2 regions of the Micromonospora sp. NPDC048909 genome follow, and region 2 is predicted to be linked to the other one. Evidence: riboswitches for the same ligand, from Rfam matches in the RefSeq annotation. Region 2 holds a riboswitch; the other holds the start of a gene.

Region 1 (5,277 bases), on a different contig from region 2:
AGCGAGACGCCGCGGACCCGTCCAGCCGCTGGCTGGCGACGGTGCCGACGCTGGAGAGTCAGTCCGACCGGCTGGTGGCGGCGTACGAGAAGTCCGCCGCCGACCTGGTGTCGATGCGGATCGAGAAGCGGATCCGCGGTGAGCCGGTGGTCCTGCTGGCGGCCGGGCTGCCCTGGTTCATGACCGTCTTCGGCCGGGACACCCTGATCACCTCGTACCAGACCGTGGCGTTCGGCCCGCAGGTCGCGCGGGGCGCCCTGGTGGTACTCGCCGCACACCAGGCCCGCGAGACCCACGACTTCACCGACCGGGAGCCGGGGAAGATCTTCCACGAATACCGCACCGGCGAGCTGACCCAACTCGGTGTGAAGCCCTACCAGCCCTACTACGGCGCCGCCGACAGCACCGGGCTCTGGCTGATCCTGCTCTCCGAGTACTGGCGCTGGACCCGTGACGACGAGCTGATCTGCAAGCTGCGACCTAACGCCGAGGCGGCGCTGCGCTGGATCGACGAGTTCGGCGACCTGCACGGCAGCGGTTACGTCGGCTACGCGACCCGCTCCTCGCAGGGGTTGGGCAACCAGTGCTGGCGGGACTCCCGCGACGGCGTCCAGTTCGCCGACGGCAGCATCCCGGCGCTGCCCATCGCGACCTGCGAGACGCAGGGCTACACCTACGACGCCAAACTGCGGATGGCGGAACTCGCCGACGGCCCCTGGCAGGACCCGGCGATGGCCGCGCGGCTGCGGACGGAGGCGGCGGCGCTGCGGGAGCGGTTCAACCGGGACTTCTGGATTCCGGAGCGGGGCGGCTACTACGCGATCGGCCTGGACGGCGACGGGCGCCAGATCGACTCGATGACCTCGAACATGGGCCACCTGCTGTGGAGCGGCATCGTCCCGCAGGAGCGGGCCGACGTGCTGGCCGCCCAGCTGATGTCCGAGGAGATGTTCTCCGGTTGGGGGGTGCGCACCCTCTCCACCGGCGACCACGGCTACAACCCGATCGGATACCACCTCGGCACGGTCTGGCCGCACGACAACTCCCTCATCGCCGCCGGCCTCGCCCGCTACGGCCACCACGACGACGCGGTCCGGATCGTCACCGCCATGTTGGAGGCGTCCGCCTACTCCGAGCACCGGCTGCCCGAGGCCCTCTCCGGCTACGACCGGGCGTTCGGCCGGCAACCCGTCCCCTACCCCACCGCCTGCAACCCGCAGGCCTGGGCCAGTGGCGCGCCACTGCTCTTCCTGCGTACGTTGCTCGGGCTCGACGCCGTCGACGGCCGGCTGGTCCTCGACCCGCACATACCGGAATCGCTCGGCTGGATCCGGCTGACCGGGAGCCCGGCCTTCGGCCGCCGATGGGACCTGGACGCCGACGGCAGCCGATCCTCCGTCCGGGAGGCCGGCTGAGCACCGCGTTCGTCAGCTGGCCGGCGGGATCTTCCAGAGCTCGTTGAAGGCCAGACTGTCGAAGAAGGCCGTCCCGTCGACCACCTTGCCGTCGCGGAAGGTCAGGAACCAGGCGTAGGTGTTCTCGTACGTCGAGCCGGTCACGGTGACGCCCGCGCCGTCGAAGACGGCGATGACGGTGTTCGCGTCGGCGTCCTCGTAGATCGCCCGGAGGGCCACCGGCCGGTACTGGCCGTTCGCGTCGAACCGCGCGTTGAACGGCCGCATCGCCTGGGTGAGGAACTCGTCGGCGCTCTGGTAGGTGCCCGCCACCACCGAGTTGCCGACCACTTCCCACCGCATGTCGTTGGCGAAGATGTCGCTGATCGCGCCGGTGCCGGCGGACCAGTCCGCGAAGGCTCGGGTGACGATGTCCCGGTTCGTCGTCATGGCGCCCACCTCTCCGCGGGTTGCGACCATGGCGATCGCACCGCCCCGCCCCCGTGTCGTCCGGTGCCTCACCGCCACCATATCGGCGGCGCCGGCCGCCCGAGGCCGGGTCAGCGCAGCGGGGTGGGCCGCCCGGCCAGGACCGGCGGTCCGGCCGGGGTCACCGTCGTCGCCGGGCCCGTGCGGTGGCGCGGGCGTTCGCCTTCTCGATCGCCTGCACGAGATCGCCCTTCGCCAACTCCTCCGGCTGCGCGACACCGACCCGCCGCGCCACCTCGTCGAGGTGCTCCTTGCTCGCGTTGGCGTCCACCCCCTGCGCCGTCTCCCGGGGGCGGGACCGGGACGCGGGACCGCCCAACGCGGCCTGCGGATCAGACGGCCCGGGACGCTCCTTCGGCTCCCAGTGGTCGCCGACCTTCTCGTGGGTGTGCTTCAACGAGGCGTACGCGGTCCGGTGGGCCCGCTCGCCGTCGCCGTAGGTCTCCTCGGCCGACTCGAGCGTCTTCTTGTAGGTCCGCACCGCCTTGTCGTCGGAGCGGGCGACGGTCGACGGCACGTCGTCACGCATCTCTTCGGCCTGCTCGTGCTTGTCCGGCACGGCGTACCTCCTCGGGCGGCGTCGTCCCGGGACGGGTACCCCGCCACCGTCGGGGTACGCCAGCGGATCCCGTCGGGCCACCCGCTCCGTCCGGGGGCGCGCCGGTTACGACGACCGGCCCCGGCTCACCGCTCGGCGGTTCCGCTCAGCAGCGCCAGACCGGTCGCCGGGTCGACCCGTTTGGCGAGCCGCGCGCCGACCTCGGTGATCACCACCTCCAGGGTCGGCCAGACCTCGCCGCGCAGCAGGTGACCGCCGACCGTGCTGCCGTCGCGCCGGCCGAGCACCGCGTGCACGTGCAGGGTGGGCCGCCCCCGGTCGTCGGCGATGTCGCCCAGGATGCTGAGCACCTCCACCTGCCCGGTGACCGGAATCGGCTGGTACTCGCGCCGGTCCCGGTCGAAGTAGCCCAGCTCGGCGCCCTGGAAGCCGCCGACCGCCGTCACCGTGGCGGCCCGGATGTTGCGGTCCACGGCGACCTGGTTGATCACCGCCACCGGGTCCTCGCCCTTGTCGAGCACGACCACGACCACCCGCCGGCCGTCCTCGGGCAGCTCCACGTCCCGCATCGCACCCACCCGACCTCTGCCTCCGCGCCGCCGCAGCCCGGCGGTGCGTCCACCATCCGGTGATGGTGTCACCGCCGCCCGCGCCGGGTGGGTGATTCGCCCGGCTTCGGACGCGCGGCCTCACCCGGCCCGGCCGGCCCGGGTGAGCGTGGTCATAACGGGTGGACGATGCCCCGTACCGCCCTGCTAGCCTCGGCGCAGGTCATGAGCGCCAGCGTCAAGCCCCGGCTCGCTGGCCGGCAACCCTCCTCCGCGGTGGGGTGCCCCGGGTGAAGACCAGGCATCGGAGCAACCTCCGGTGCAAGCGTGGCCTGGTTCCCAGGTCAACCCGACCCAGGAGAACCATGATGATTCGCACCAGCACTCCTCCGGTCGCCGCGTCGGTCCCGTCGCCCGCGCCGGTGGCCCTGACCCGGCGCCGCCACGTCGACATGATGTGGGTCTGCAGCGCCGCGTGTCGCCCCTCGCGCTGACGCGCCCGCCCCCGCTCCCCTGATCGATCCCGCGGTTCGCCCACCGGGCGCACCGTCGGCGGCGCACGCCCGTGCCCCGCCGCTGACACCATTCGGAGACACCTGTGCGATCTCTTCCTGCCCTGACCCGGGTGGCCGCCCTCGGCGTGGCCGCACTCCTCGGCACCGCCGCCCTCACCGCCTGCGGCGACGACGCCTCGTCCAGCGCGGCGGACAACCCGTACGAGCTGCTCCAGCCCGGCGTGTTGCGGGCCGGCACGCTCACCGACGCGCCGCCGAACGTGTACCTGAAGGACGGTAAGTTCACCGGTTTCGACAACGACCTGCTCAGCGCGGTCGCCGCGAAGATCGACCTGAAGGTGGAGTTCGTCGGTACCGACTTCTCCGCGCTGCTCGCCCAGGTCAACAACCACAAGTTCGACGTCGGCAGCTCCTCGATCACGATCACCGAGGCGCGCAAGAAGACCGTCGACTTCGGTAACGGCTACGACTTCGGCTACTTCGGACTCGACGTTCCGGCCGGTTCCCCGATCACCAGCTTCGACCAGCTCAGCGGCAAGCGGGTCGTGGTGGTACAGGGCACCGTGCAGGACGACTACGCCACCGGCAAGCAGCTCAACCCGGTGCGGGTGCCGGACTACAACGGCGCGATCAACCAGCTCAAGGCCGGTACCGCCGACGCCTGGATCGCCCCGGCCGAGATCGGTGAGAAGTCCGCCGCGGACAGCGGCGGCAAGATCTCCGTGGCCGCCAAGCAGCTCAGCCCGGCGCCGACCGCGTACGCGGTGGCGAAGGGGAACGACAAGCTGCGCGAGGCGCTGAACAAGGCCCTCGACGAGGTGATCGCCGACGGCACCTGGAGCCGGTTGCAGGCCCAGTACTACCCGGGCCGGCCGGTGCCGGCGGACTTCAAGCCGGGCAGCGGCACCGTGGCGGTTCCGGCGGCGCCGTCGGCGTCGGCCGCCTCCTGACGGTACGAGACGACGAGCGGGGCGGTAGGAGAGGCGACTATGGATCCGTTGCGCACCCTGTGGGAGACCTTCTTCGACTGGGACTCGATGCGCGAGGCGCTGCCCGAGATGCTGACCGTCGGGTTGCCCAACACGCTGATCCTGGCGGCCTCCGCCGCCCTGCTCGGCTCGGTGCTGGGCATGCTGCTGGCGATCGCCGGCATCTCCCGCACCCGCTGGCAGCGTTGGCCGGCCCGGGTCTACACCGACGTGTTCCGGGGACTGCCGGCCGCCGCGACGATCCTGCTGATCGGCGTCGGGCTGGCGCCGCTCGGCATGCAGGTCTGGGGCCCGAACCCCTACCCGCTGGGCATCCTGGCGCTCTCCCTGATCGCGGCCGCCTACATCGGAGAGATCTTCCGATCGGGCATCCAGTCGGTGGAGGCGGCCCAGCTGGAGGGCGCGCGGGCGCTCGGCTTCTCCTGGACCGAGTCGATGCGGATGGTGATCATCCCCCAGGGCGTACGACGCGTCCTGCCGGCCTGGGTCAACCAGCTCATCGCGCTGATCAAGGACTCCAGCCTGGTGTACTTCCTCGGCCTGGTGGCCAGCGAGCGGGAGCTGTTCCGGATCGGCCAGGACTACGCCGCCACCACCGGCAACGAGTCCGCGCTGCTGCTGGCGGGGCTCTTCTACCTGGCGTTGACCGTGCCGCTGACGCACGTGGTCAACGCGATCGACCGGCGGCTACGACACGGCCGCCCCGGTGCCCCACCGACCGACGACACCTCCGACGTGGACCTGACGCTGCCCGGCGCGGCGGGAGGGAGCCAGCGATGAGCA
Region 2 (5,277 bases):
GACTCGCGGGCCAACCGCCGGCACGGGTTGCGGCCTGCGGCGGACCGGTTCAGGCCCGCTCGTCGGGTGCGACGCCGCGGGTGAGGACGGCGTCGAGCAGGCCGGGGTAGAGGCGGTCCAGTTCGTCGCGGCGCAGGCGGACGTAGCGGCTGGTGCCGGCGGCCCGGGTGCGGGTCAGGCCGGCCTCGCGCAGCACCTTCAGGTGATGGCTGCGGGTGGCCTTGGAGACGCCGAACTCGAAGCTGCCGCAGGCCTGCTCGCCGCCCTCGGCGAGCGCCCGCACGATCTGTAGGCGTACGTCGTCGGCGAGCGCCCCCAGCACCGCGGTGACCGGCACCTCGCGCAACTCGGGTTCGTGCAGCTCCATGTGAGCAGTGTAACCCTTGTTCGACAATATTCGAACAAGCTCCTAGGGTCGGGATCGTTGGTTCGAAGATACTCGAACATAGGAGCTGAGCATGCGCTCTCGCGCCGCCGCCTTCCCGCTGCTCGCCGTGCTGAGCTGGGGAGTGATGTTCCCCGTCCTGGCCAGCGCGCTGACCCGGGTCGACCCGCTCAACCTGACCACCGCCCGCTACCTCTTCGCCGCCGTGATCCTGCTCGCCCTGCTGCTGCTCCGCGAGGGCGTGGCCGGGCTGCGCTCCGGCGGCCGGGGTGTCGAGGTGGCGGTGCTCGGCGTGGTCGGCTTCGCCGGCTTCAACCTGCTCACCAACCTGGCGTTGGAGCACGCCGCGCCGCAGCAGATCTCCCTCTTCGTGGCCACCACGCCGCTGGTCACCCAGCTGGTCCGCTGGGTCCGCGACGGCGTACGCCCACGGCCCGCCCTGCTGGCCCTCTCCCTGGTCGCGCTCCTCGGTGTCGGCCTGGTGATCACCCGCGGCAGCCTCGCCGGGCTCGGTCAGTTCGGTCTCGGCGGTCTCATGATGATCGGCGCGGTCGTCGGTTGGGCGATCTACACGCACGGGGCCGGCCGGTTCGGCGCGTGGTCACCGCTGCGCTACACCACGCTGACCGCGCTCGCCGGCACGCTCTTCATGCTCGCCGCGAGCGCCGTCGCCGACCTCGCCGGGTGGCAGCACGCGCCGACCGGCGCGGACCTCGTCGCGGTCGCGCCGCAGTTGGCGTACGCCGTGATCGTGGCCGCGGTGATCGCGGTGCTGGCCTGGAACACCGGCGTGCAGCGGCTCGGCTCTGCGAACGCCGCGCTCTTCATGAACCTCGTGCCGGTGACCACGTTCGTGGTGCAGATCGCCCGCGGCTACCGACCCGGCCCGTTCGAGCTGGCCGGCGCGGCGCTGACCATCGCGTCCCTGGTCGCGGCCAACCTGGTCACCCGGGCCCGGGTACGGGCCACACCGCCCGCCGACCGGCCGGCGGCGGTCTCGGACCCCGTCGCGGTGGTCGACCCGGTGGCGATGGTCGCGCGCTAGACCGCCGGCTGCGGATGGTGGACACGGTCGGCCGGCAGAACGCGGCAGAGTCGACGCTCGCGAAGTTCGTGGTGGAGAACGGTCAGCCCGGCGCCCACCGGGTGTGACGGCGGCTCACACCGTGGGACGACGGGCTGGACGGCCGGCGGCCCGGCCGTAGACTCGATCGCACAACTGCATACCTCATCCAGAGGGGCTGAGGGATACGGCCCGAAGACGCCCCGGCAACCACCCCGCGCGCTCATCGCTGAGCGACCCGCGGGGCAGGTGCCAATTCCGTCCCCGCCGCACCGTGCGATGCGGGGAAAGATGAGAGGAATCTTCGACATGACGTCGACGCTCGCCGCCCCCGGTATCGACACCACCGCCAGCCCCGCCCGCGCCCTGGTCTGTCGGGCCTGTGAGGCCCGCTACCCGCTCGCCGCCCAGCACGCCTGTTACGAGTGTTTCGGGCCGCTGGAGGTCGACTACGACGCCACCGCGCTGGCCACCGTCACCCGCGAGCAGATCGAGGCCGGCCCGGACAACATCTGGCGCTACGCGGCGCTGCTGCCCGCCGGTCAGGATCCGGCCACCCGGGTCACCCTGAACCCCGGGCTCACCCCGCTGGTCGCCGCCCCGCACCTCGCCGCCGAGCTGGGCATCACCGCCCCGCTCTGGGTGAAGGACGACAGCGCCAACCCCACCCACTCGTTCAAGGACCGGGTCGTCTCGGTGGCGCTCACCGCCGCCCGGGCGCTCGGCTTCACCCGGTACGCCTGTGCCTCCACGGGCAACCTGGCCAACTCGGTGGCCGCGCACGCGGCCCGCGCCGGGGTGCCCTCGGTGGTCTTCATCCCCAGCGACCTGGAGCAGGGCAAGGTGGTCACGACCGCCGTCTACGGCGGCGAGCTGGTCGCCATCGACGGCTCCTACGACGACGTGAACCGGCTCTGCGGCGAGCTGGTGGAGACCGACGAGTTCGAGGACACCGCGTTCGTCAACGTCAACGTGCGCCCCTACTACGCCGAGGGCTCCAAGACCCTGGGCTACGAGGTGGCCGAGCAGCTCGGCTGGCGCATCCCCGCCCAGGTGGTCATCCCGATGGCCAGCGGCGAGCTGCTCACCAAGATTGACAAGGCGTTCTCGGAGCTGGTCGAGGTCGGGCTGGTCGAGGCGCCGGCCGGCGGCTGGAAGGTCTTCGGCGCCCAGTCGGCCGGCTGCAATCCGATCGCCACCGCGCTGCACGCCGACACCGACACGATCGTCCCGGTCAAGCCGACCGGCATCGCCAAGTCGCTGAACATCGGCGACCCGGCGGCCGGCCTCTACGCGCTGGAGGCGGTGCGCCGTACCGGGGGCTGGATGGAGTACGTCGACGACGACGAGATCCGCGCCGGCATCCGCCTGCTGGCTCGCACCACCGGCGTCTTCGCGGAGACCGCCGGTGGGGTCACCGTGGCGGTGCTCCGCAAGCTGGTCGAGTCGGGCAAGCTCGACCCGGCCGCGGAGACCGTGGTCTTCAACACCGGTGAGGGACTGAAGACCATCGACGCGGTCGCCGGCGAGGTCGGCCCCACCCATCGGATCCGCCCGTCCCTGCGCGCCGCCCGCGACGCCGGCCTGCTCGGCTGACCCGCCGCTGGTCGGGGAGATCCAGGATCGAGCGGATCGTCCGGGCGGAGGAGGCGGCGGATCGCCCGGACGGGGGATCAGGCCGATCCGCCGGGTAACCGGCTTTTCGCTCTGGGTGCGGAAAACCCGCCGCTAAGGACTTGACGGCAGGAACCGGACGGCGCAAGATGCTCCGTGCGGGAGGGCATTTCGCCGAAGACTTTTGAAGTTCTTGCGACCCAACGCCGGAGGCGTTGTGCGAGTGTCCCTCCCGACCAACGTCCGATCGGGCCAGCGAAAATTCGCTGGCCCGATCGCGTTCCCAGGGCGCACCCTTCCGGCATGAGCATCACGATCGCGCCGTTCGACGCCGCCGACCCGGCCGCGATCGACGAGGCCTACCGGGTCGGGGCGGCGGCGAACGACGCCGACCTGCCCGACTTCCCGCCGTTCTGTCGCCAGCGCTTCGAGGCCATGCTGACCCACCCGATGCCGGGCACCGTCACGCTCTGGGCGCTGGCCCGGCTGGACGGCGTGCCCGCCGGCTACCTGGCGCTGGACCTGCCGCAGCTGGACAACACCGAGAACGCCACCGTCGAGCTGGTGGTCCATCCGGAGCACCGGCGGCGGGGAGTCGGCCGGGCGCTGCACGAGCACTGCCTGCGGCTGCTGCGCGAGCAAAGCCGCAAGCGGGTCATCGGGATGGCGGTCATGGAGCTGCCCGGTGGGCCGGCCCGTTCGGCGGCCGGCGCCGCGTTCGCCGCCGCGCTGGGGGCACAGCCGGCGCTCGTCGAGATCCGCCGCCGGCTCGACCCCACGCGGGTCGACCAGGGCGCGCTGGACGTGCTGCTCGCCGACGCCCGGGCGCACGCCGCCGGCTACCGCACGGTCCGCTGGCACGGCCTCGTCCCCGAGGAGTACGTCGCCGACATCGCCTACCTCGACGGCCGGCTGTCGATCGACGCGCCCCTCGGCGACCTGGAATGGGAGGCCGAGCAGGTCGACGCCGAGCGGATCCGGGGCACCGAGCGGGCGCTGGCGGCACGCGGACGGCGGCAGTACCACGTCGCGGCGCAGCACGACGAGTCCGGCAAACTGGTCGCCTGGACCCTGCTCGACCTCGGCGCCTCCGCCGACTGGCACGCGTTCCAGCAGATCACCATCGTCGACCCGGCGCACCGTGGTCACCGGCTCGGTCTGCTCACCAAGATCGAGAACCTGCGCCATCTGCTCGCACACGAGCCGGCGGTCCGGGCCATCGACACCTTCAACGCGGCGGAGAACAGCCACATGATCGTCATCAACGAGCAGCTCGGCTTCCGCCCGGTGGACGGCTGGACCGACTGGCAGCTCACGATCTGACCGCCGGTCCGCCGTCGCCGTGACCCGGCGGGTCCAGCCGCCGTACCAGTTCCCCCACCGCCCGGTGGAAGTCGTCGTCCGGGACGAACCTGTGCCCACTGATCTTCGGCGGGACGGTGTCCCCGGGTGGGATCAGCAGCCCCGCCGGATCGCGCACCCGGCGATCCACGTGCGCGGCGCCGTCGGGAGTCCGGGCGTCCGTACCGAAGATCGGCCCGCCGATCGGGTCGGTCCACCGCCACAGGTTGAGCCACCGCCAATCCAGCCGGTCACCCACCTCCCTCAGCACGTCGGTCCCGAGGTAGGCAGGGAAGACCCGGCTGTAGAGCCGCCCGAGCGGGGTGCCGTAGGTCAACAGCGCCACGCGGGCGCGGGCGGCCGCCGGCAGCTGGAGGATGGTCGCCGCGGCGAGCACGCTGCCGTGGCTCTGCCCGGAGAGCACCACGCGGTCCCCGCCGGTGGTGAGGTGGGTGATCCGGCGGGTGAGGTCCGGCACCACGCGCTCGGCGTAGCAGGGTGCGGCCAGCGGGTGTGCCGCGCGCGGCCAGAACGTGGCCAGCTCCCAGAGCACACCGACCACCCGCATGGCGGGCGACCGATACGCGAACAGCCCCGCCCCGAACAGGAACAGCGCGATCAGCCCGATGACCAGGCCGCCCAGATCGGTCACGAAGATCACCGGGCGGGCCAGCGGTGGCCCGCCCAGCAGGTGGGCCACGTCCTCCGGACCCTCATGCCACATCGACAACCCGGCGGCTCCCAGACCCAGCACGAACAGCAACGCGTACGTCGCCAGGAGCAGCGGGCCGAGACGGTCCGCGATCCGGGCCCGGATGAGCTTGTCGCGCACCGCCCGCGCCCGTTCCGGAGCCGCTCGTGGTGTCTCCGGAAA

What was found. Region 2 has a riboswitch for S-adenosylmethionine ahead of thrC (threonine synthase). Riboswitches for the same ligand answer to the same signal wherever they lie in the genome.
Region 1: another riboswitch for S-adenosylmethionine. It lies ahead of AB0C04_RS22115 (ABC transporter substrate-binding protein); the one in region 2 lies ahead of thrC (threonine synthase).

The regions. Positions count from the first base shown of each region.
Region 1 covers NZ_JBEZFU010000008.1:139,212-144,488, reverse strand. The annotation lists gene AB0C04_RS22135 (glycogen debranching N-terminal domain-containing protein) at 1-1,415, shown strand, start outside; gene AB0C04_RS22130 (nuclear transport factor 2 family protein) at 1,428-1,844, opposite strand; gene AB0C04_RS22125 (ChaB family protein) at 2,005-2,412, opposite strand; gene AB0C04_RS22120 (PPC domain-containing DNA-binding protein) at 2,568-3,011, opposite strand; SAM riboswitch class IV at 3,212-3,324, shown strand; gene AB0C04_RS22115 (ABC transporter substrate-binding protein) at 3,589-4,455, shown strand; gene AB0C04_RS22110 (amino acid ABC transporter permease) at 4,495-5,274, shown strand; gene AB0C04_RS22105 (amino acid ABC transporter ATP-binding protein) at 5,271-5,277, shown strand, end outside.
Region 2 covers NZ_JBEZFU010000006.1:272,157-277,433, forward strand. The annotation lists gene AB0C04_RS18895 (metalloregulator ArsR/SmtB family transcription factor) at 50-367, opposite strand; gene AB0C04_RS18900 (DMT family transporter) at 459-1,430, shown strand; SAM riboswitch class I at 1,611-1,746, shown strand; gene thrC (threonine synthase) at 1,758-3,044, shown strand; gene AB0C04_RS18910 (GNAT family N-acetyltransferase) at 3,366-4,385, shown strand; gene AB0C04_RS18915 (hypothetical protein) at 4,375-5,277, opposite strand, start outside.